DNA from 3 places in the Klebsiella electrica genome. Region 2 is predicted to be linked to each of the others. Evidence: predicted binding sites of a transcription regulator. Region 2 holds the regulator's gene; each other region holds the start of a gene.

Region 1 (7,598 bases), 510 kb from region 2:
AAACATGGTGTCAGTTAGACAAAGAATGAAAAGGATAAGAGAGGTCAGTGTGGGTCCGGTAATGTTGGATGTCGAAGGGTTTGAACTGGATGCGGAAGAGCGTGAGATTCTTGCCCATCCGCTGGTAGGCGGACTGATTTTATTCACCCGCAACTATCACGATCCAGCCCAGCTGCGGGAGCTGGTGCGCCAGATCCGCGAGGCCTCGCGCAATCACCTGGTGGTGGCCGTCGATCAGGAAGGCGGCCGCGTGCAGCGCTTTCGCGAGGGCTTTACCCGCCTGCCGGCCGCGCAATCTTTTGCCGCGCTGCTGGGGATGGAAGAGGGCGGCCCGCTGGCGGCTCAGGCCGGTTGGCTGATGGCCAGCGAGATGATCGCGATGGATATCGATATCAGCTTTGCGCCGGTTCTTGATGTCGGCCACATCAGTGCCGCGATCGGCGAACGCGCTTATCATGAGGATCCGGATAAAGCGCTGGCTATCGCCCGCCGCTTTATCGACGGTATGCACGAGGCGGGGATGAAAACCACCGGGAAACACTTCCCGGGACACGGCGCCGTGACCGCAGATTCGCATAAAGAGACGCCGCGGGATCCGCGGGCTGAAGCCGAGATTCGGGCCCGGGATATGGCGGTTTTCCGCACCCTGGTGGTGGAACATCGTCTCGACGCCATTATGCCCGCCCACGTTATTTACAGCGATGTGGATCCGCGCCCGGCCAGCGGTTCAGCGCACTGGCTGAAGACGGTATTGCGCGGCGAGTTAGGTTTTGACGGCGTGATTTTCTCTGACGACCTGTCGATGGAGGGGGCGGCGATCATGGGCAGCTATGCCGAACGCGGGCAGGCATCGCTGGATGCCGGTTGCGATATGATCCTGGTCTGCAATAATCGTAAGGGGGCGGTCAGCGTGCTGGATAACCTGTCGCCGATCAAAGTAGAGCGTGTTACGAAATTGTATCATCAAGGTTCATTTACCCGTCAGGAGTTAAGGGATTCTGCCCGTTGGAAGACGGTTAATGCGCAGCTGGAGCAGCTCCACGCGCGTTGGCAAGAGGCGAAGTCTGCGTAATTGACCTGAAGTCTGGTGAGGATACGATGATTATCTATTTACACGGTTTTGACTCAAACAGTCCCGGAAACCATGAGAAGGTGCTGCAGCTGCAGTTTATCGATCCCGATGTGCGTCTGATAAGCTACAGCACGCGGCACCCAAAACATGATATGCAGCACTTGTTAAAAGAAGTCGATAAAATGCTGCAGCTCAATACTGACGATCGGCCGCTGATTTGCGGCGTCGGCCTGGGTGGCTATTGGGCGGAACGGATTGGTTTCCTTTGCGATGTGCGTCAGGCCATTTTTAACCCCAATCTGTTTCCCGCGGAAAACATGGAAGGCAAGATCGACAGGCCTGAAGAGTACGCTGATATCGGGACCAAGTGCGTCAACAATTTCCGCGAGAAAAACCGCGATCGCTGTCTGGTGGTACTCTCCCGCCAGGACGAGGCGCTGGACAGCCAGCGTTCGGCTGACCTGCTGCATCACTACTATGAAATCATCTGGGATAATGAGCAGACCCACAAGTTCAAGAACATCTCACCTCATCTGCAGCGGATAAAAGCCTTTAAGACGCTAGGCTGAGTCACTCCTCCGCAGCGGCCCGTCGTAGAGACATACGACGGGCTTTTTTTATGTCGCCAATAGTGGCATGGTTAAAAAATAGGCGGTAAAACTTGATGCATATCAATTTTGGTATGACCAATGACCCGTTCATGGTATTCTCAATTTCGCTGAATGGTTTCACTGCTGTAACTTGTTGTTAAATAAGAGCTATTTTTATAACTTTTAATTAACAATTGGTTAATATTTTTAGGGGGTCTCGTGACTACACCATTGAAAAAAATCGTAATCGTAGGTGGCGGCGCCGGTGGACTGGAACTGGCGACTCAGCTGGGTGGAAAGCTGGGGCGTAGCAAAAAAGCGAAAATCACGCTGGTGGATCGTAACCATAGCCATCTGTGGAAGCCGTTGCTGCATGAAGTGGCGACCGGTTCGCTCGATGAAGGTGTTGATGCGCTGAGCTATCTGGCCCATGCCCGCAACCACGGTTTCCAGTTCCAGCTGGGTTCAGTGGTGGATATTAACCGTGAAGCGAAAACCATTACGCTGTCTGAGCTGCGTGACGAGAAGGGCGAGCTGCTGGTTGCCGAGCGCAAGCTGCCGTACGACACGCTGGTGATGGCGCTGGGCAGTACCTCTAACGACTTTAATACCCCGGGCGTCAAAGAGAACTGTATTTTCCTTGATAACCCGCATCAGGCTCGTCGTTTCCATCAGGAAATGCTGAACCTGTTCCTGAAATACTCGGCTAACCTCGGCGCCAACGGCAAAGTCAATATCGCGATCGTCGGCGGCGGGGCGACCGGCGTTGAGCTCTCGGCTGAGCTGCATAATGCGGTGAAACAACTGCACAGCTACGGTTATAAAGGGCTGACCAACGAAGCATTGAATGTCACCCTGGTTGAAGCGGGTGAGCGTATTCTCCCTGCGCTGCCGCCGCGTATTTCCGGCGCCGCTCACAGTGAGCTGACCAAGCTTGGCGTGCGCGTTCTGACGAAAACCATGGTAACCAGCGCCGATGCGAACGGCCTGCACACCAAAGACGGCGAGTTTATTAATGCCGACCTGATGGTGTGGGCGGCAGGGATCAAAGCGCCGGACTTTATGAAAGAGATCGGCGGTCTGGAAACCAACCGCATTAACCAGCTGGTGGTTCAGCCAACGCTGCAAACGACGCTGGACCCGGATATTTATGCCATCGGCGACTGCGCCTCCTGTGCGCGTGCGGAAGGCGGATTTGTGCCGCCGCGCGCCCAGGCGGCCCACCAGATGGCAACCTGCGCGCTGAATAATATTCTGGCGCAGATGAAAGACAAACCGCTGAAATCCTACGTCTATAAAGATCACGGTTCGCTGGTTTCGCTCTCCAACTACTCAACCGTGGGGAGCCTGATGGGCAACCTGATGCGCGGTTCGATGATGGTCGAAGGGCGTATTGCGCGTTTCGTCTATATCTCTTTGTACCGTATGCACCAGATTGCGCTGCACGGCTACTGTAAGACCGGTCTGATGATGCTGGTAGGTCGCATCAACCGCATCATTCGCCCGCGCCTGAAACTGCACTGATTGTCTGTTCGCTCTGTTCCCGGATTGTGCCGCCAGGCCAGTTCGGGATGGCGGGCGGCGACGCAGGTTGAGCCGGTCAGCGCTTTGCCGGCTCAATGACAGAATTTCCGTCTGTCATCTCGCGCATAACATCTCAGATTCCTCTGAATCCACGCCATTTGCCGCTTTTCCCCGCATTTTTCATCCGCTTTCTCATTTGCAAGGTCCCCGGGTCGATAGCAAAATTGTTTCTATCAGCAACAAGGGAGGATACCCCGTGAATAAATCAATGTTGGCGGGTATAGGGATTGGCGTGGCTGCCGCGCTGGGTGTTGCAGCTGTCGCTGGTCTTAACGTCTTAGATCGTGGCCCGCAATATGCGCAAGTGGTGTCCAGTACACCGATAAAAGAGACCGTAAAAACTCCGCGTCAGGAATGTCGCAACGTCACCGTGACCCATCGTCGTCCGGTACAGGATGAAAACCGCATCGCCGGTTCCGTTCTTGGTGCCGTTGCCGGCGGGGTCATCGGTCATCAGTTTGGCGGCGGTCGTGGCCGCAGCGTGGCGACCGTGGTGGGCGCGCTGGGCGGCGGTTACGCCGGTAACCAGATTCAGGGGTCGATGCAGGACGGGGATACCTACACCACCACGCAGCAGCGCTGTAAAACGGTGTACGATAAGTCGGATAAAATGCTGGGCTACGATGTGACCTACAAAATCGGCGAGCAGCGAGGAAAAATCCGCATGGAACACGATCCCGGCACGCAAATTCCGCTGGACAGTAACGGCCAGCTGGTCCTCAACAACAAAGCGTAAAAAAGACATTGACTGTGATTTGCCCCTCCTGCGCTCAGGCTGAGGGGCTTTTTTATCAGAAACTGACGGCGTAGTTCAGGCCAAAGGTACGGCCACGACCTTTGTATTGATACAGTGAACTGCTACCGTAGGTCGGGCTATACAGCAGGGGGGCGCGCTGTCCCCAGATGGTGACATAGTCTTCGTTCAGCAGGTTTTCGATGCTGAAGGTTAGTTTACCTACCGGGAGCGCATAGCTGCCGATAAAGTCTACGGTATTATAGCCGTCGAGTTTTTTACCGCTGGCATCGCTCAGGTCGAACACCTGCTGGGTTTGCACGCGCAGCGACCACGGATCCGGCGCCCAGCCGACCCAGGCGGTGGCTTTTGATGGCGAAGCGAGAGTCACATCCCATTTCTGCCAGCTACCGGCACTCTTCACCTGAGATTTCAGCACGTTGAAGTTCGCACCGGTGCTCCAGTCGCTATCCGGGAAGAAGTAATCGACGGCCCCTTCCACACCGTAAATACGCCGCTTGTCGGATTGTACGTCGATAGTCATATCGCTGCGGTTAACGACAATGGTTTTGTCCGAGGTGGAGTAGTATGCCGCCAGCTGGGTGCGCAGGTTATCACCGGTGTAACGCCAGCCCAGTTCGTAGGAGTTGACTTTTATCCCCTGCAGCGGCGAATCACCGACGTTGACGCTCGACAGCAGGGGGTAGTTGCCGTTGACCGCCGCGCCGTATTTGCCGATACCATAGTATTTACCCGGGTCCGGCAGCTCAACGCCCTGTGAGAAGTTAAACCAGGTCTGCTGACGGTTGGTTAGGTGGGCGACAATGCCGGCGTTAAACAGGAAGTTATCATAATCCGTTTTACCACCCGGGATGGCATCGGCCGATTTCACTTTGCCGCTGGCGACATCCTGCTGCTGAGCGTAGCCGACAAAATCATCAACCTGGTTTTCCGTCCACTGATAGCGCACGCCGCCGCTCAGGGTGAAAATGTCATTCAGGTCATAGCTGCTTTGCAGGAACGGCGCCAGGTTAGTGATGCTGTAGCCCGGGTAGCGTCCCGTCGTGTAGATAGCCTCGTTGTGCAGCCCGCCTGACGCCATCGAACGCGGCAGATCGAAGAACATCTGATTAGCGTTGAAGGTCTCGTGATCGGCATCCAGTCCCCAGGTCAGATCCCAGCCGTCAAGCGGTTGGCTGTTGAGGGTAATTTTCGCGCCGTACTGATCGGTATCCTGCTTTGACGAGGAGAAACTGCTGACCTTGCCTTTGCTGAGGGCCGGGAAGGGATAAAAGGTCAGCGACTCGTCGCGATAATAGATCTGGCTGACCAGGTTCTGGCCATAGAAGTCGGCATCGGAGTATTGCAGGCTAATCAGATGCCTTTCGGTACCAGGAACGCGGTCGGAATTGAGTCCGTCGGTGGTATAGGCTTTGCCCTCACCGGTGACGGCTGACATGTTCTTGCCGAGATACAGGCCGTAATCATCGCCCTGGCTTTTATAATACTGCGTCACCAGCTGCAGTTGACGGTTATCGTCAATGTTGATGGTGCCTGTCCCCATCACGTCCAGGCGATCCGAGTGCTGCAGGCCGGTCTGGGTATTATCAAGGATCAGCGCATCGTTGTTGCCATCGTACCAGCCGCCAAAACGCTGATATGCCACCGATAACCGCCCGGATGCATGGTCTGTGCCGCCGCTGACCGCCGCCGCTACGCGTTCATCGCGATCGTTGCTGTTGGCAAATCCGCTTTTACCGCCCACTTCCAGATCGACCTGCCGTTCCTGCTGCCCTTTTTTAGTCACAATATTGATCAGGCCGCCGGTACTGCCACCGCCGTACAGCGAGGTCGCGCCGGAGATGACTTCAATATGCTCAATGTTGAACGGGTCGATAGCGTCGAGCTGACGACTGTCGGTACGGGAGGAGTTGAGGCGTACGCCGTCGATCAACACCACGATGGCCCGCCCACGCATGTTCATTCCGTAGTTGGTTCGTCCCTGGCTGCTGACATCAATGCCGGGAATCAACTGGGCCAGAACGTCTTTGAACTCTTTTCCGCCCTGCACCTGCTGTTCTATCTCCTGGCCTTCGATAACCCAGGTCGTTTGGGCCATTTCGGCGACGGTGCGGTGAGTCCGGTTGGCACTGACGATAATGTTTTCTTCATCCGCCTGCGCGGCAAAAGCGGGCAGGGCGGTGGCCAGCAGCAGTGGGTTCAGCACCCAGAGACGCTTGTTCATACGCATTCCTTTTATGAGTTAACTGCATTCATGTTGTTTTTAGTTTTCGATGCGGGCGCATCGATTGTTACAGATGGAAATAAGCAGAAAAACTTAAGAGCGGATTTTGCACGTAGTGATTATTGTTATCAATATCATTTACAACAAAAATGGCGCGTAACGATGTGAAAACATTAATAAAACAGGGGATAAATCAGAGCGGGGGGTGAAAACCCGGTGGCGAACGTCACCGGGGGAACGCAGATTAGTGCTGGAGGATTTGCGGCCACAGCCGCAGGGTGGTATCGGCGATTTGCATCAGCCTGGTGAAATCAGCCCCTTCGCGCGCGCTGATAGACATCCCTTGCAATACGCAGTTTAAGAACTGCGCCAGCTGTCGCACATCGCCATTTTCCGGCAGCTCGCCGCGCAGCTGCCGCTGCTGGAGGAACTGCGTCAGCGTTTGTTCCTGCATCGCGTGCCGCGACTTAATGGTATTGGCGATCGCAGTAGATGATGCCGCCAGCGCCGCGGAAGTATTGATCATAAAGCAGCCTGCCGGCGTGTCTTTGCTGGTAAAACAGGTGGCGATGGCGGTGAAATAGTCCCGCAGCGCCTGATCGACTGTTTTTTCTTCGGCAAACAACAGCGCTTCGTGTCTGGCGGCAAAACGTGAAATATAGCGATCCAGCACCGCGCGAAATAACCCTTCCTTGTTGACGAACTCGGCGTACAGCGTCGGTGCTTTTGCCCCGGTCGCCTCCACCAGATCGGCAAGAGAAGTTGCCTCGTAGCCGTGCTGCCAGAACAGTGCCATAGCCTTATCCAGCGCCGCTTCCTTGTCGAACACTTTGGGTCGGCCACGGCTTTTTTTTGTGCAACTTTGAACGTCAGTTGTCATGATGCCGCTGTACCTATGTTGGTTTGTTGAAGCGGGCATTATAAAAATAAATGTTACAACGTTCCAGCACTGAACCCACAAAAATAAATAATTCATATATGTATGAATTTTAAGTCGTTTATAAATAAATAAACGATCGTTATAAAAATAAATTGACGTGTGATTCAGGTCACATTATTATTTACCTATCGATCGTTAAGTTAATTATTGCGACCCGACTAAAAAACATCTGCATAGGTATAATAATCATGAAAAACATCAAAACGCTGACGCTTGCCGCCGTACTGAGTTCTCTTTCTTTCGCCAGCTTCGCGGCTGTTGAAGTGCAATCCACACCTGCTGGCCAACACAAAATAGGTACCGTTTCAGCCTCCGCCGGGACCAACCTGGGTTCGCTGGAAGACCAGCTGGCGCAGAAAGCGCAGGAAATGGGCGCGACTTCTTTCCGCATCACCTCAGTAACGGGTCCAAACACCCTGCACGGCACTGCGGTT
Region 2 (7,598 bases):
GAGCCGGCGTTACGATCGTCACGAACATAGACCCACAGCCGCCCGGTACGGGTTTTACCCTGACCAGGCTCCAGTACACTCACCGGCGTGTCGTCTGCATGCACTTTACCCGGCATCAGCACATAGTGGTTCAGTTCATCATACAGCGGACGAAGTTGTTCTCCCATAATGTCAACCCAGCGCCCCATCGTATTGCGGCTCAGCTCCACGCCCTGCCGGGCGTAGATTTCCGACTGACGATACAGCGGCAGGTGTTCAGCGAACTTCGCCATGATAATGCGTGCCAGCAGAGCCGGACTGGCGTAACTGCGCTCGATGGGTTTTGGTGGCAGTGGTGCCTGCACGATGCAGTCGCACCGACTGCAGGCCAGTTTTGGGCGGACCGTTTCGATTACCCTGAACGCAGTGTTGATGATATCCAGCTGTTCAGAGATGCTTTCCCCCAGCGGTTTTAGTTTGCCGCTGCAGACCGGGCATTCGGTTTCTGCCGGGGAGATAACCCGCCTGTCACGGGGGAGTGTTACCGGAAGCGCTTTGCGGGCGGGAGTGTCTGATGTTTTTGATCCCGTATCTCCGGCCATTGAGGTGAGTTGCGACTGCGCCTCGCCAAGCCTGTTCTGGAGCTCGGTTATGCGCTTTTCTGCCTGCGCGATCTTCTTTTCTATCTTCTCGCGGTTTTTCTCGCTGCTGCGGCCGAACAACATTCTCTGCAGTTTAGCGACCAGCGCCCTGAGTGAGTCGATCTCGCGGGCATAGCCGGTTATTTCACCGGACAGACGGACGATAACCGCCTGCTGTGCGATCAGCAGGGCCTTCAGTTGCTCGATGTCGTCGGGGAGTGTGTTGTTCATTCCCCTGTTTTATCACGGGTTATATCCGTATACCAGGCCGTTCCGTCCGTTTTGGATGTTGCCACGCGATCCCCTCCAGAAGCATGGACAACTGGGCGGGTGTCAGATGCACTTTCCCGTCGCGGGTCACCGGCCACACGAAGCGGCCCTGCTCGAGGCGTTTGGCGAACAGGCACAACCCGTCACGATCGGCCCACAGTATTTTCACCATTTTGCCACTGCGGCCCCGGAAGACGAAGATATGCCCGGAGAACGGGTCATCTTTCAGCGTATTCTGCACCTTCGAAGCCAGCCCGTTGAAGCCACAACGCATATCTGTGACGCCAGCGATGATCCAGATTCTGGTACCGGTTGGCAGAGTTATCATCGGGCACCGCCTTTCATTTCGCGGATTAGCGCCCGTAACAGTTCCGGAGTGAGAGGGTCAAACAGTTTTACCACACCTGATTTAAGATGCAGCTCGCACCGTGGGACGTTTTCGGGATCGCACTCAGGGCACTCATCAGGCTTGTTACGCCAGAAGGGATTTGTAACTGGTCTGATCGGCTCTGGCGTATCAGTCAGTGCCACCGGGACAGGCATGCATTCCTGTATATCATCATCGCTCAGTAAGCCGTCCTCGTACTGGCTTTTCCATTTAAACAGCAGGTTATCATTGATATCGTGCTCTCTGGCGATCCGGGCAACAACAGCACCGGGTTGTAATGCCTGCTTAGCCAGACTGACCTTAAATTCACGGCTGTAGCTGGCTCGCCGTTCTTTTCGCCATTTTTCCTCGCTGATTTCAGGGCGAGTGGATTCATTTTTTCTGTTGGCATAAAGGATGGCGTCAAGCTGAGCGAATGAGACTGAATCGGGCAATGGCCATGCGATACCGGATGCAATAAAGCGCTGAAAAAGCGTATGTATTGTGGAATGACTGAGACCGAGGCGCTGAGCGATGGCCCGGATGGTCAGTTTATCTTCAAATCTTAAACGCAGGGCATCAGGCAAATAAGAACGGAAGCAGGGAATATCTTTTGTTGTCTGGGAATTCATCGTTCGTGTCCATCAAAATAGATGGGCGCGATTGTTGCCAGACAGGACAATTTTCACAAGACGTCGCAGATGGGGCGCTTACGGAAGAGTCCGCGTATAGCCTCGATGCGATGTACACCGTACAGGACGGCCGGGCAAAAGGAACGCTGTTTAAACTGCACTTTACCCAATACGACAACCACTCCGATATCCCGAGCTGGAGCGGTGGCTATGGCAACATCTTCCAGGATGAGCGTGACGTGAAGTTCATGGTTATCGCTCCGTTCACTATTTTCTGATGCCGCTGCGGCAGATGTAAATCTGCCGCAAACCTGAGAGGTTAATTATGAAGAAGCTATTGCTCATCGCGGTTATGGCATCGGGTCTGGTTGCCTGCACGCAGGCTCCCGCGCCGAAGGAAGATTCGAAACTAAAAGAGGCTTATAGCGCCTGTATCAATACGGCAGAAGGGAACCCGGACAAGGTTCAGGCCTGCCAGAGCGTTCTGGACGTGCTGAAAGAAGAGAAACAGCATCAGGCGTTTGCCAACCAGGAAAGCGTGCGCGTTCTTGATTACCAACAGTGTATTCAGGCGACCCGTACCGGTAATGATCAGGCGGTGAAAGCGCGTTGCGATCGCATCTGGAAAGGGATTCGCAGCAACAACACGACGAAATAAAACGGACGACAGAGTGAAAACGGGCGGAGCATTATCTTCGCCCGTTGGCGTTTCAGCGTTGATGTTCCGCCGGTTGATAAGTGCAGCGCGCATCAACCACCATCCCAGGGGGTAAGACGGAATGCGGTAACGTCAACTCGCGTACGAGGGCAGGGGGCGCGGCAGATTTCGCGCATAAAAAAAGCCAACCGTCAGGTTGGCTTTTTGCGGTTCACGCGGTGGGAAATTACTTTTCCAGCGCGTCGTGTGCATGTTCATCTTCACGGCAGTCGCCTTCCGCACAGTGACCGTAAAGGTACAGACTGTGGTTGGTCAAACGGATGCCATGACGGTGGGCGATTTCACGCTGACGCGCTTCGATAGACTCATCGCTGAATTCGATCACTTTGCCACAATCGAGGCAAATAAGGTGATCGTGATGATGCTGCTGGGTCAGTTCGAAAACAGATTTACCGCCTTCGAAGTTGTGACGAGTCACAATGCCCGCATCATCAAACTGGTTCAGCACGCGATAAACAGTAGCGAGACCGATCTCTTCACCCATGTCGATCAGGCGCTTGTATAAATCTTCCGCACTGACGTGATGGTTATCCGGTTCCTGCAGGACTTCCAGGATTTTTAATCGAGGAAGTGTGACTTTCAGGCCAGCCTTCTTTAATGCGGTATTGTTGTCAGTCATGCGGAATCTGTCCTGTTGCTAAACGATCTACTTCCATCAGCGGAAGTAATACAGAGAATCACCCGATGCAATGCGTCTCATTATAGAACTGCTGTCGTCAAATGAAAACTGCAAGTATCGGGCCTTGTATGCTGTCAAAAACGAGGCCCCAGCTACAAACTGCGTCACCTGACCTCGTTAAATCAGAGGACATTGTACAGATATGTGATTAAAAGTTAAAAACTTGTAGCTATTTGTTTGATTGCTTCTATCTATTAATGCGGCGAAACTTTACGGTAACGCCGCACAATCATCAGGCATTTTTAATTTCTTCGAGGTGCAGTTCTTCAGAGACCTGCTTAACCCACTGGCTTACGCGTTCGTTGGTCAATTCCGGCTGGCGGTCTTCATCGATAGCCAGACCGACGAAGTGATCGTCATCCGCCAGGCCTTTAGAGGCTTCAAAATGATAGCCCGCTGTCGGCCAGTGGCCAACGATGGTGGCGCCGCGCGGCTCAACGATATCGCGAATGGTGCCCAGCGCGTCGCAGAAGTATTCCGCGTAGTCTTCCTGATCGCCGCAGCCAAACAGCGCAACCAGTTTACCGTTAAAGTCGACCTCTTCCAGCGTCGGGAAAAAATCATCCCAGTCGCACTGAGCTTCACCGTAGTACCAAGTCGGAATGCCGAGCAGCAGGATGTCGTAGGCTTGCAGATCTTCTTTGCTGCTCTTGGCAATGTCGTGAACATCAGCAACATCTTTACCAAGCTGCTTCTGAATCATTTTTGCAATATTCTCGGTGTTGCCCGTGTCGCTGCCAAAAAAGATGCCGATGATTGCCATGAGTAAAATAACCTCTTGAAACTTAATGATGTGGTAGTGGCGTAATGCCCGCAGATAACGGCAATCATAGCAGAACAGGGGAGGGCGCGGAAACAGCAATCACGCCCGACTGCACACTCTGCTACATGAAAGTGTTTTTTTGAGGATTTTCAGGCTTTATCACCGCCGTGCAGAGTTGCCAGCTGGTTCATCAGCATCTCTTCGATCAAATCGCTGCGGTTCATATTGCGAGCTTCCGCCAGTTCGTTGAGCGCATCAACCGCCTCAGCGTTGAGTTTTAACTCCACACGCTTCAGGCCGCGAACTTTGTCGCGTTTGAGCTGATTGCGTTTGTTTATGCGCAGTTGTTCATCGCGCGAAAGCGGATTGGTCTTTGGTCTACCCGGGCGACGCTCGGTTGCGAACAAATCTAATGTCGTACGGTCCGTTTGTTCTTTTGCCATGATTCAGAGTGACTTCGGGGAAACAAGTTGCCGGGCTATAGCCGACACAGATAGCGCGCCATAATACATCAGGCGAACCGCTGCGCCAACGACCGCGGGCATTCTGCAGCGCGGTCGGGCAGTTTTTAGCCAGTTAAGCCTGCAAAGCGGTCAGATAGCGACGAATGGCGCGCAGGACGGCTTCCGGTTTCTCCGCGTGCACCCAGTGACCGGCGCCGGCAATGACGTGCGCCCGCGCCTGGGGGAACTGCGCGAGCAGGGGATCGCGATAGTCGTCGGTGACGTAGGGAGAGTTGCCGCCCGGAATGAACAGCGTCGGATGGGGCCAGGCGGGAACCGTTTGCCAGCCGACGATATGTGGATATTGATCCCATAATACCGGCACGTTAAAGCGCCACTGGCCGTCCACGAAGGATTTCAGCAGAAACTGAATCACGCCTTCTTCCTGTAGATGTTCACGCATCACCGCGGCGGCCTGCTGACGGGACGCGGCGCCGGCGTCGGTGACGGCATTGATGGCGTTGAAAATTTCATCATGACGGCGCACGTGGTATTCCACCGGGGCAATATCAATGGCGACCAGACCAGCGATGCGCTCCGGCGCCAGCGCGGTGAGCGCCATGACCGCTTTTCCCCCCATCGAATGACCGATAAAAGTGGCTTTCTCTATCTGCCGATCGTCAAGCGTATCGACCAGATCCTGCGCCATCGCCGCGTAGGTCATTTCCGGCGAACGGGGAGAGAGACCGTGGTTACGCATATCAACCTGCAGAATATCGTAGTCGGCCACCAGGTCGCGGGCGAGGATGCCCAGGTTGTCGAGACTACCAAACAGACCGTGAACCAGGACAACAGGGGAATTATTGTGCGGATTTTGTGCAGATTGCGTGCGGCTATTTAATTTCATGGCAAAGTTCTTTTTTTCGCTTCGTCGGGTTAGGGTATTATGTTGGACATTCTGCCATCCGGCTGCAAGACCCAGAGCTCTCTGAGTTTTACCGCCATCCTGGTTTGACGCTATCCGCGGTCAGGATTTGTCCTTATAATCCTGACAACTTGTATTCAGAATAAGATATCGCACTGGATTAAGATGAAAACAATTGAAGTTGATGATGATCTCTATCGCTATATTGCCAGCCACACCCAGCATATTGGCGAGAGTGCATCCGACATTTTACGGCGCATGCTGAAATTTTCTGCCGTTTCCCAGACTGCCGCACCGGTCGTAAAAGCCGCTCCGGCACCGGCGGCGACGCCTGCCGTCGAAGCGAAGCCCGCGAATCCGGCGAAAGATAAAGTCCGCGCGATGCGCGAACTGCTGTTATCTGATGAATACGCCGAACAAAAACGCGCGGTGAACCGCTTTATGCTGGTCCTGACTACGCTGTACTCCTTAGATAACAAAGCATTTGCTGAGGCCACCGAGTCTCTGCACGGGCGCACTCGCGTTTATTTTGCCGAAGATTCACGGATTCTGCTAAAAAGTGGTAACCAGACCAAACCAAAACAGGTTCCTGGTACGCCGTGGTGGGTTATCACCAATACCAATACCGGTCGTAAGTGCAGCATGATCGAACACATCATGCAGTCAATGCAGTTCCCAGCGGAATTAATTGAGAAGGTCTGCGGCACTATCTAGTTTTATTCACCTTGCATCAGAAGGATCAGGCAATGGCAATCGATAAGCGTGCGGGTCAGCCTGCACAACAGAGTGATTTGATTAACGTCGCTCAGCTGACTGCACAGTACTATGTACTGAAGCCGGAAGCGAGCAACGCGGAGCATGCGGTGAAGTTTGGCACCTCTGGCCATCGTGGCAGTGCAGGGCGCCATAACTTCAATGAGCAGCATATTCTGGCAATCGCTCAGGCGATTGCTGAAGACCGCGCGAAGAACGGGATTACCGGCCCTTGCTACGTGGGTAAAGATACCCATGCGCTCTCCGAGCCAGCCTTTATTTCGGTTCTGGAAGTGCTGGCAGCCAACGGCGTTGATGTTATCGTGCAGGAAAACAACGGTTTTACTCCGACGCCGGCCATTTCCAATGCCATCCTGGTGCACAACAAAAAAGGCGGTCCGCTGGCGGACGGCATCGTGATTACACCGTCCCACAACCCGCCGGAAGATGGCGGTATCAAGTACAACCCGCCGAACGGCGGCCCGGCTGATACCAACGTCACCAAAGTGGTCGAGAACCGTGCCAACGAACTGCTGGCCTCGGGTCTGCAGGGCGTCAAGCGCATCTCCCTCGATGCGGCGCTGGCATCCGGTCATGTCAAAGAACAGGATCTGGTGCAGCCGTTTATCGAAGGGCTGGCGGATATCGTCGACATGGCGGCGATTCAGAAAGCCGGCCTGAAGCTCGGCGTCGATCCGTTGGGGGGTTCCGGTATCGAATACTGGAAACGCATTGCTGAGTACTACAAACTCGATCTGACTATCGTCAACGATCACGTCGATCAAACCTTCCGCTTTATGCACCTCGATAAAGACGGCGCCATTCGCATGGACTGCTCATCTGAGTGTGCGATGGCAGGGCTGCTGGCGCTGCGCGATAAGTTCGATCTGGCTTTTGCTAACGATCCGGATTATGACCGCCACGGTATCGTCACTCCGGTGGGGCTGATGAACCCGAACCACTATCTGGCGGTGGCGATTAACTACCTGTTCCAGCATCGTCCGCAGTGGGGCCAGAATGTCGCCGTTGGTAAGACGCTGGTCTCCTCCGCGATGATCGATCGCGTGGTTAACGACCTGGGCCGCAAGCTGGTGGAAGTGCCGGTGGGCTTTAAATGGTTTGTTGACGGCCTGTTCGACGGCAGCTTCGGTTTTGGCGGTGAAGAGAGCGCGGGCGCCTCGTTCCTGCGTTTTGACGGCACTCCGTGGTCGACCGACAAAGACGGTATCATCATGTGTCTGCTGGCGGCAGAAATCACCGCCGTCACCGGTAAAAACCCGCAGCAGCACTACGACGAACTGGCTGCCCGCTTCGGCGCGCCGAGCTATAACCGTCTGCAGGCTTCGGCGACTTCCGCACAGAAAGCGGCGCTGTCTAAGCTGTCGCCGGAAATGGTCAGCGCCAGCCAGCTGGCCGGCGATCCGATCA
Region 3 (7,598 bases), 2.5 Mb from region 2:
TCACCGCCCGGCGGCGGGAGAGGGCTTCCGACGACCAGTGTTCCAGCGGGCGTCCTTCTACATAACGTTCACCGCCATTCGGGGATAAGAAACCGGTCAGCAGCCGCAGCAGCGTTGATTTCCCGGCGCCGTTAGGGCCAATCAGCGCAGTCATCTCTCCGCCGCACAGCCGGACCGACACATCGTCGATGACCCGGCGTTTACCCAGCTGCAAAGAGAGTGACGTGGCGCGCCAGGTGCTGTCACGATTATCCATACGTCGTCCTCTGCTGGCGGAAAATCAACCATAAAAACCACGGCGCGCCGAGCATGCTGGTCAGCAGACCGACCGGCATTTCGGCGGGGGCGGCGACGGTGCGGGCGAGGGTATCGGCCAGCAGCAGCAAGATCGCCCCGGCCAGCAGCGAGCCTGGCACCAGCGCGCGGTGATCCGGCCCCAGCCACATTCGTATCAGGTGCGGCACCACGAGGCCAATAAAGCCAATCACGCCGCTGATCGCCACCGAAGAGGCCACCAGCAACGCGCTGCACAGTAGCAACAGACGCTGCACCGCCCGGACGTTAATTCCCAGGTAGTGGGCTTCTTCATCGCCAAGCTGTAGCAGGTTGAGACGGGAAGCCATCAGCCAGATGACCAGCGAAGCAGGAAAGATCAAGGTGGCCGCGACCAGCAGCGTGGGCCACTCTGCCTGGCCGAGACTGCCCATCCCCCACAGCGACAGCTGGCGCAACTGGGTGTCATTACTTATCCACGCCAGCACTCCCACCAGCGCGCCGCACAGCGCATTGATGGCGATACCGACCAGCAGCAGGCGCGAGAGCGAACCTTCACCGGTCCGGCTGAGGATAAAAATGACCACCATGACGGCGATACTCCCGATAAACGCCGCCAGCATCGGGGCATACAGCGCCACCAGCGCCGGAACCGACAACGGCAGGACCAGCCAGCAGGCCACCGCCAGCGCCGCGCCGCTGCTGACCCCCAGCAGGCCCGGATCGGCCAACGGGTTGCGGAACAACCCCTGCATGACGCAGCCGGAGAGCGCCAGCGCGGCGCCGACCAGCAGCGCCAGCAGGACGCGCGGCAGACGAATGGTTAGCCAGATATGGCGTAGCACCTCATCCCCCGGCGGCCACAGGCTGGCAAGCGGCAGAGACATCGCGCCGAGAGTGGTCGCGAACAGCGTCAGGCTCACCAGCAGCAAGGCCATTAACCACAGATGGCGAGCGAGGGTGGGGCGCATCAGGGGAGCTGCTCCGCTTTTTTCCGCAGCGCGCTGACCGCCTGCGGCGTCCGCGGGCCAAAGCCGAGCAGGGCCATATCATCAATCACCAGCACCTGTTTATGGCGACCGGCAGGCGTTTGCGCCAGCCCCGGCAGCTTCCATAAACCGGCCTCGCCGCCCATGCCTTTAAGCCCGTCAGCGGAGATAACCACCAGCTCCGGCAGACTGGCGATCACCCCTTCTTGCGACATGCTGCGATAATGGTCGAATCCCTGCATCGCGTTCTGCAGCCCGGCGGCCTGAATAGCGCCGTCCGCCGCGGTCTTTTGCCCGGCGACTATGGTGTTCATTCCGCCGTGGCTGAGAATAAACAGCACCCGTTTACCGACCGGCTGCGTGGGGATTTGCGCTATCTGAGCGGCGACGGTGCGGCGCAGGGCGTCGCCTTCAGTCTGCTTACCCAGTGCGTCGGCGACCGCGGCGATTTTTTTGTCAATCGCCGACAGATGGTTACCGCCCGGGATATTGACCACTTTTACTCGACTGTCCTCTACCTTTTGTAAGACCAGAGAAGGCCGGGCCTGTGCGCTTGCCAGGACGAGCGTCGGGCGTAACGACAGGATCCCCTCGGCGTTCAACTGACGGATATAGCCGACATCCGGCAGCGATCGCGCGGCGGCAGGCCAGGTGCTGGTGCTGTCTTTGGCGACCAGCTGCTGCTGCGCCTCCAGGGCATAGACGATTTCCGTGACATCGCCGCCAAGGGAGATAATGCGTTCGGCAGCGGCATGCGCAAACAGCGGCAGAGCGGCAAACAGTATCAGCCAGCGTTTCATGCGCTCTGTCCTTCCGTCGTCAGGCGGTCAACCTGGCTACGCCATGTTGCCTGCTCCGGGTGCCCTTCGCTACGCTGCCCGTACAGCTGGGCGATTTGCGTACCGTCCTGGGCAAACAGCTCCACGCTGGTGACGTGGCCATCCGAGGTTGGCTTACGGGTTACCCAGATTTCATCAATGCTGTCTGCGCGCAGGTGCAGGGTGAAGGTGGTATTGAAGATGTTGAGCCAGCCGCGCATCGGGGCCAGCTTTTCGAGGATGCCGGTGAAGATTTGCACGCAGCCGCGGTTGCCAACGAAAATCATGATCTCATTGCCCTCTTCGCGAATAGTTTCCAGCAGGTGCGGCAGGGCATCGTGGTCAATGCGGCAGGCCAGGTCATCGCTGACCAGACGGAAAGCCTGCTGACGGGAGAGGTTATATTTTCGCAACAGCCCGAAGAACTGATGGACGTCGGTCATGGCGCGCCATTCATTTTCCAGCGCCGCGCCGTCGGCGGAAGCGGCGTAGCGCGGGGCATCAACGGGGCGGATAGCTAATGGGGTCGGGGCAGCATGGGTTTTCCCGGCAATCAGCGCTCCCCACGCCGTCATATCGGTTTGCGCGGTCGCATAGACTTTCAACAGCGCGTCACCGTGATGGTCGAAGAACTGAATGCTCTGGCGGCCGTTATCACTCAGGTGGAAGGCGCTGGCCCATTGGCTGAGGAACAGACGCAGATCGAGCGCCCGCGGGTTCAGCACCAGTCCGGCATGGCCGCTCAGATGCTGGTGGGTAAACTGGCCCACCTGCTCATGGACCGCATATTGATTACGGCAGATGCATTTGGTCTCGCCGACGTCTTCCAGTCCGGCGATGATTGCCCGTATATCGTCCTGCAGGCGAACGGCGTCGTGGCCAACGCGAGCGGCGGTTAATTCCGCTTCGCTAATGCCCATTTCAGCGGCGATATCGCGGGCATATTTGACGTCAGCCTGCGCTTTGGTGGTCTGATAGCGCTGCCACAGTTCGTTTGCGTTGTATTGCATAATTCATATCCTTCTCTACGATGAATATCCCCGGCCGTGGCCAGGGAGCAGGCTGTCTTTCAGCATGATGCGCGCGGGCTGTCGGATCACTCACCTGAGTCTGCGTATCGCGACTCCCGCCGGCAGGCTGAAATCCATGGGATGGATTATTCTGCGGGCCATCAGAAATCGACGTTGACGCCCAGCTGCCAGGTCCGGCCCGGCATCGTCGCCAGCGCTTTATCGTAGGCGTCCTGATTCGTCGACGTCTCAATATTGCGGCTGCTCAGGTAATCCCAGTATTGCCTGTCGGTAATGTTGTAAACGCCGCCGTTAAGCCGCACGTTCTTCGCCACCTGCCACCAGGCCGTCAGGTCCAGCATGCCGTAGCCTGGCACACGCATGTATTCGCTGGAGGCGTTGGCAATAGCGGCACCGGTGTTGATATAGCTTTCGCGGTTAGTGGCGCTGGCTTGCTTACCTTTCACGAAGGTGGCGGTCAGCGCGGTCCCGTAGCGTTTCGCCGGATCGTTCCAGGCCACGCCGACGATAGCCTTCATCGGCGCCACGCTGTCGAGGTCGATATACTTGTCGCCGAGATAGCTGGATTTCGATTTCCCTTCACTATAGCCATAGGCCAGCGTCGCGCTCAGGCCGTTAACCTCGTCAAACCAGCTGCCGAAGTTGAATTTGGCGCTGATTTCGCCGCCGTAGATATAGGCTTTATCGCGGTTTTCCGCCTGATAAATCGTATAGATATTCGACGGAACGTTGGTGAAATGGTCCGGATTGCCGGAACGGGTATAGCGGCTATAGGCGATGAAGTTCTTGTAGTTGTTGTAGAACAGGGCGGTGCGCAACGTGATCCCTTCGACCACTTCGCCTTTTAAGCCCCACTCGACGTTGTCGCTGGTTTCCGTGTTCAGATCGGTGTTACCGATCAACGCATACTGCGCTCGTCCGGCGTAGCTGGAGCCGAGGTTCCAGGAGCCGTACAACTGGCTGGCATTGGGGAACTCGGCGCCGCGTTTATACTGCAGGTAGGTCATGGTACGCGGAGTGATATCGTACTGGAACGTCAGGGACGGCAGCACCTGAGTATCGGCGTTTTTACCATACAGCCTGGCGACGGAGGACTCCGTCAACACGCTGCTGTTGGTGGTCAGATCGCCGAGACTCTCCGGTTTGGTGGATTGATGCACCACGCGCACGCCGGGGATCACGGCAAAGTTGTGGCTGTCGAGATCGAAGTTGATCTTATCCTGAACGAAGCCGCCCAGAGTGTAGCCCCGGCTGTCGGCTTCCGGCTGCATGATTTCGCTGTAGATGCTCGGGGCCGGCGACTGGCTGAACGGACGCTGGGTTTTGATGGTGCTGGCGTTGAGTCCGGCGCTCAGGTCGTGGCGGCCGATAGATTTCGCCAGCGTAGTCTGAATGCCCCAGGTGTCGGTATCGTAGTTGGAGTTGACCGTTTCCATGGCTCTGGCGGTGCTGTCCGGCATCCAGGTCCAGTCATGGGCCTCGGTGTGCTGGTAGTAGACTTTGGTCGACATGCTGTCGAGGTAGTCATTCATTGGCGTCCAGTCGTCTTTCAGACTGATGCCCCAGCGACGAGTCTGGCTGGTCTGGTTGGCCTCGCCAGTGATGCTGTTGCCGTTGTTATCCCAGCTGTCAAAATGGCTATGGTTGGTTTTATGGTAGTAGTCGAGCGTGCTGGTCAGCTTGTGGTCATCATTCGGCTGCCAGATGCCGGAGGCCATAAAGGCATCGGAGTGCCAGTTGGCCGGATAGGCGTCAATCTTATCGCTGTTATTTGCCGTTTCCTGACCGTCACGGCGGCTGTAGACGAAAATACCGCGCAGGGTTTCATCTCCGCCGGCCACCGTCACGCCGTTATGCCAGCTGCGGTCGGCTGAGTCGTAGCCGCTCCGGTAGCCGAAGGCGCTGGTTTTCCCCGGATGCAGATAGTCATCGGCGGATTTCGGCTGGAAGGAGACGCTGCCGCCGATAGCGGTGTTGGCGGTTTCCGTCGAGGTGGCGCCGGACTGAATATGGATGCTGCCGTACATATACGGGTCGATGTAATCGCGCCCGATGCCAAAGGTATTCAGACCGGCACGACCGACGTAGCCGCGTCCGGTCGCATTCGGTTGCGCGATGCCGTCGACATCAATCCCGACGCGGTTGCTTTCCAGCCCGCGAATGTTATAACCGGTATAGCCGCCGCGGTCGAAGCCGCTTTTGCCATTACCCGAGCCGCCGCTGGCGCCGGTTGCGCCGATCAGGGGTTCGTAACGCATGACGGAACCAAAATCTTTGGCTCCTTTGTCCTGCAACTCCTGCGAGCTGACCGAATGTTCGCTGCCGGCTTTAAGCAGAGGAGCGGGTGCGGTGACGGTCATCTGCTCGGAGCTATCCAATGATGCATCGCTGGTGGTGGTGTGTGCGGTGGTATCAGCTGCCCCGGCGGTCGTCTGATAGATTGCTGCAAGCAACGAAGTCACCAGCAGGCTTTTCTTAAACCAGGCCGGTGAGTGAGTGGATTTATACATAGTAGCCACGCCTTGATAATTATTAGTATCGGCTCACGCGTTACTTCCAGATTTGCAGGCGAGTCCCGTTGCTTCCGTTAGCGGACTCTTTTTCTCCATGACTTATAATTGCGAATGGTAATGATAGGTATTATCATTTGCAACAAAATAATCATGTATTCCTCATTTAATCTGCAAGTTGTTTACAATCTGCCCTTTACATACAGCGAGAACATCATGAGTCACAAAGCTGCGATTACGATCAACTACTGCTCCCAATGCAACTGGATGCTGCGCGCCAGCTGGATGGCGCAGGAGCTGCTGCATACGTTCAGTACCGATATCGGCTCGGTCACGCTGGTCCCGGGCACCGGCGGCATCTTCACCATTACCGTCGACGACGTACAAATCTGGGACCGCAAGCAGGATGAGGGTTTCCCGGACGCGGCGGAGCTTAAGCGCCGGGTACGGGATGTCTGTTTCCCGGAGAAGTCGCTGGGCCACGTCGATAGGTCAGCCGATCCGACGTAAGCGCCAGGGGAAAACGGCTGCGCCAGAGGCTATAAAGGTGTATTATTTTTGCATCTTTATTGATGGAGAAGCGCCATGGCGGGTCAACGTATCGACCGGGAAAAAAAGACTATCCGCAGCATGATTTCGCTCTATCAGCGCCGCTGCCCGGACGCGCAGGCCGACGTGGAACATTATCAGGCGCTGAACGCCTATGCCGATAAGCGGCTGGATAAGTGCGTGTTTGGCGAAGAGAAGCCGGCCTGTAAGCAGTGCCCGGTCCATTGCTATCAGCCGGCAAAACGCGAAGAAATGAAGCAAATCATGCGTTGGGCCGGGCCGCGAATGCTCTGGCGCCATCCGATTCTGACGATTCGCCACCTCATTGACGACCGACGTCCCGTGCCAGAGCTTCCGCAAAAATACCGGCCTAAAAAGCCGCGGTGATTTCCCCGGCTTGCGCTGCGCTTAGCCGGGCTACACTGCGTGCGGTCGGTCTGAGTAGCCCGGGTAAGGCGTCAGCCGCGACCCGGGGCCTCACCGGAGTGGGCCGTGGTTCGATTATCGCGAACCGATCTCCAGACAAAGGTGATAATAAACAGCGCGGTAAATAACACCACGATGGTCGGTGCCGGGGCGCTATCCAGGTAAAACGACAGCCACACGCCGCCCAGCGAACAGCTCACCGCAATCGCCACCGCCAGCAGCAGCGCGCGGATAAAATGCCGGGTCAGCAGCAGAGCAATGGCCTCGGGTAAAGTAGCCCGGGTAAGGCGTCAGCCGCGACCCGGGGCCTCGCCGGAGTGGGCCGTGGTTCGCTTATCGCGAACCGAACTCCAGACAAAGGTGATAATAAACAGCGCGGTAAACAACACCACGATGGTCGGTGCCGGGGCGCTATTCAGGTAAAACGACAGCCACACGCCGCCCAGCGAACAGCTCACCGCAATCGCCACCGCCAGCAGCAGCGCGCGGATAAAACGCCGGGTCAGCAGCAGAGCAATGGCGCCGGGGGCAATCAGCAGCGAGATTGACAGAATAATTCCCACCGCTTTGAGCGTCGCCACGATGGTCAGGGCAATCATGCACAGCAGTCCGTAGTGCAGCAGGCCGCAGCGTAATCCGCTGGCTTTAGCCTGATGCGGATCGAAGGCGTGCAGCAGAAAATCGCGCCACTTTAGTCCGATAATCAGCGCAATTACTAGCGCAATCGCCGACGTTTGCCCAACATCGCTGGCGGAAATCCCCAACATGTCGCCAAACAGAATATGGTCGAGATGGACTTCGGACTGAATGGCGACATACAGCACCAGCCCGGCGCCAAACATGCCGGAAAAGACAATGCCCATAATGGTATCGCGCTTGATGCGGCTGTTATCGTCGAGATAACCGGTCGCGATGGCGCAGAATAGCCCGGCAACAAAGGCGCCAATGGCGAACGGAATGCCGAGAATATAGGCCACCACCACGCCGGGAAAGACCGCATGA

What was found. Region 2 encodes Fur, which represses iron uptake genes when iron is present. Its sites were predicted from a motif close to ATAATAATGAGAACNACTATCAA; they were not measured.
Region 1: Electrica_RS15575 (TonB-dependent siderophore receptor) is a predicted target of Fur. The motif match lies at 6,340-6,362, and genes of this name have one in related genera.
Region 3: Electrica_RS04790 (TonB-dependent receptor domain-containing protein) is a predicted target of Fur. The motif match lies at 5,736-5,758, and genes of this name have one in related genera.

The regions. Positions count from the first base shown of each region.
Region 1 covers NZ_CP041247.1:3,240,889-3,248,486, reverse strand. Annotated here, with positions in the region: gene thiK (thiamine kinase) at 1-29, shown strand, start outside; gene nagZ (beta-N-acetylhexosaminidase) at 62-1,072, shown strand; gene ycfP (alpha/beta hydrolase YcfP) at 1,099-1,641, shown strand; gene Electrica_RS15585 (NAD(P)/FAD-dependent oxidoreductase) at 1,882-3,186, shown strand; gene Electrica_RS15580 (glycine zipper 2TM domain-containing protein) at 3,443-3,982, shown strand; gene Electrica_RS15575 (TonB-dependent siderophore receptor) at 4,038-6,224, opposite strand; gene Electrica_RS15570 (TetR/AcrR family transcriptional regulator) at 6,469-7,104, opposite strand; gene bhsA (multiple stress resistance protein BhsA) at 7,353-7,598, shown strand, end outside.
Region 2 covers NZ_CP041247.1:3,753,296-3,760,893, reverse strand. Annotated here, with positions in the region: gene tnpC (IS66 family transposase) at 1-851, opposite strand, end outside; gene tnpB (IS66 family insertion sequence element accessory protein TnpB) at 871-1,218, opposite strand; gene tnpA (IS66-like element accessory protein TnpA) at 1,215-1,889, opposite strand; partial or broken gene Electrica_RS17965 (ChiP family protein) at 1,973-2,167, shown strand; gene chiQ (ChiQ/YbfN family lipoprotein) at 2,215-2,547, shown strand; gene fur (ferric iron uptake transcriptional regulator) at 2,774-3,226, opposite strand; gene fldA (flavodoxin FldA) at 3,519-4,049, opposite strand; gene ybfE (LexA regulated protein) at 4,199-4,492, opposite strand; gene ybfF (esterase) at 4,626-5,399, opposite strand; gene seqA (replication initiation negative regulator SeqA) at 5,583-6,131, shown strand; gene pgm (phosphoglucomutase (alpha-D-glucose-1,6-bisphosphate-dependent)) at 6,164-7,598, shown strand, end outside.
Region 3 covers NZ_CP041247.1:997,014-1,004,611, forward strand. Annotated here, with positions in the region: gene Electrica_RS04770 (heme ABC transporter ATP-binding protein) at 1-256, opposite strand, end outside; gene Electrica_RS04775 (FecCD family ABC transporter permease) at 249-1,244, opposite strand; gene Electrica_RS04780 (heme/hemin ABC transporter substrate-binding protein) at 1,244-2,062, opposite strand; gene Electrica_RS04785 (hemin-degrading factor) at 2,059-3,090, opposite strand; gene Electrica_RS04790 (TonB-dependent receptor domain-containing protein) at 3,252-5,621, opposite strand; gene Electrica_RS04795 (SelT/SelW/SelH family protein) at 5,838-6,131, shown strand; gene Electrica_RS04800 (nitrous oxide-stimulated promoter family protein) at 6,207-6,557, shown strand; gene Electrica_RS04805 (metal ABC transporter permease) at 6,629-6,856, opposite strand; gene sitD (iron/manganese ABC transporter permease subunit SitD) at 6,887-7,598, opposite strand, start outside.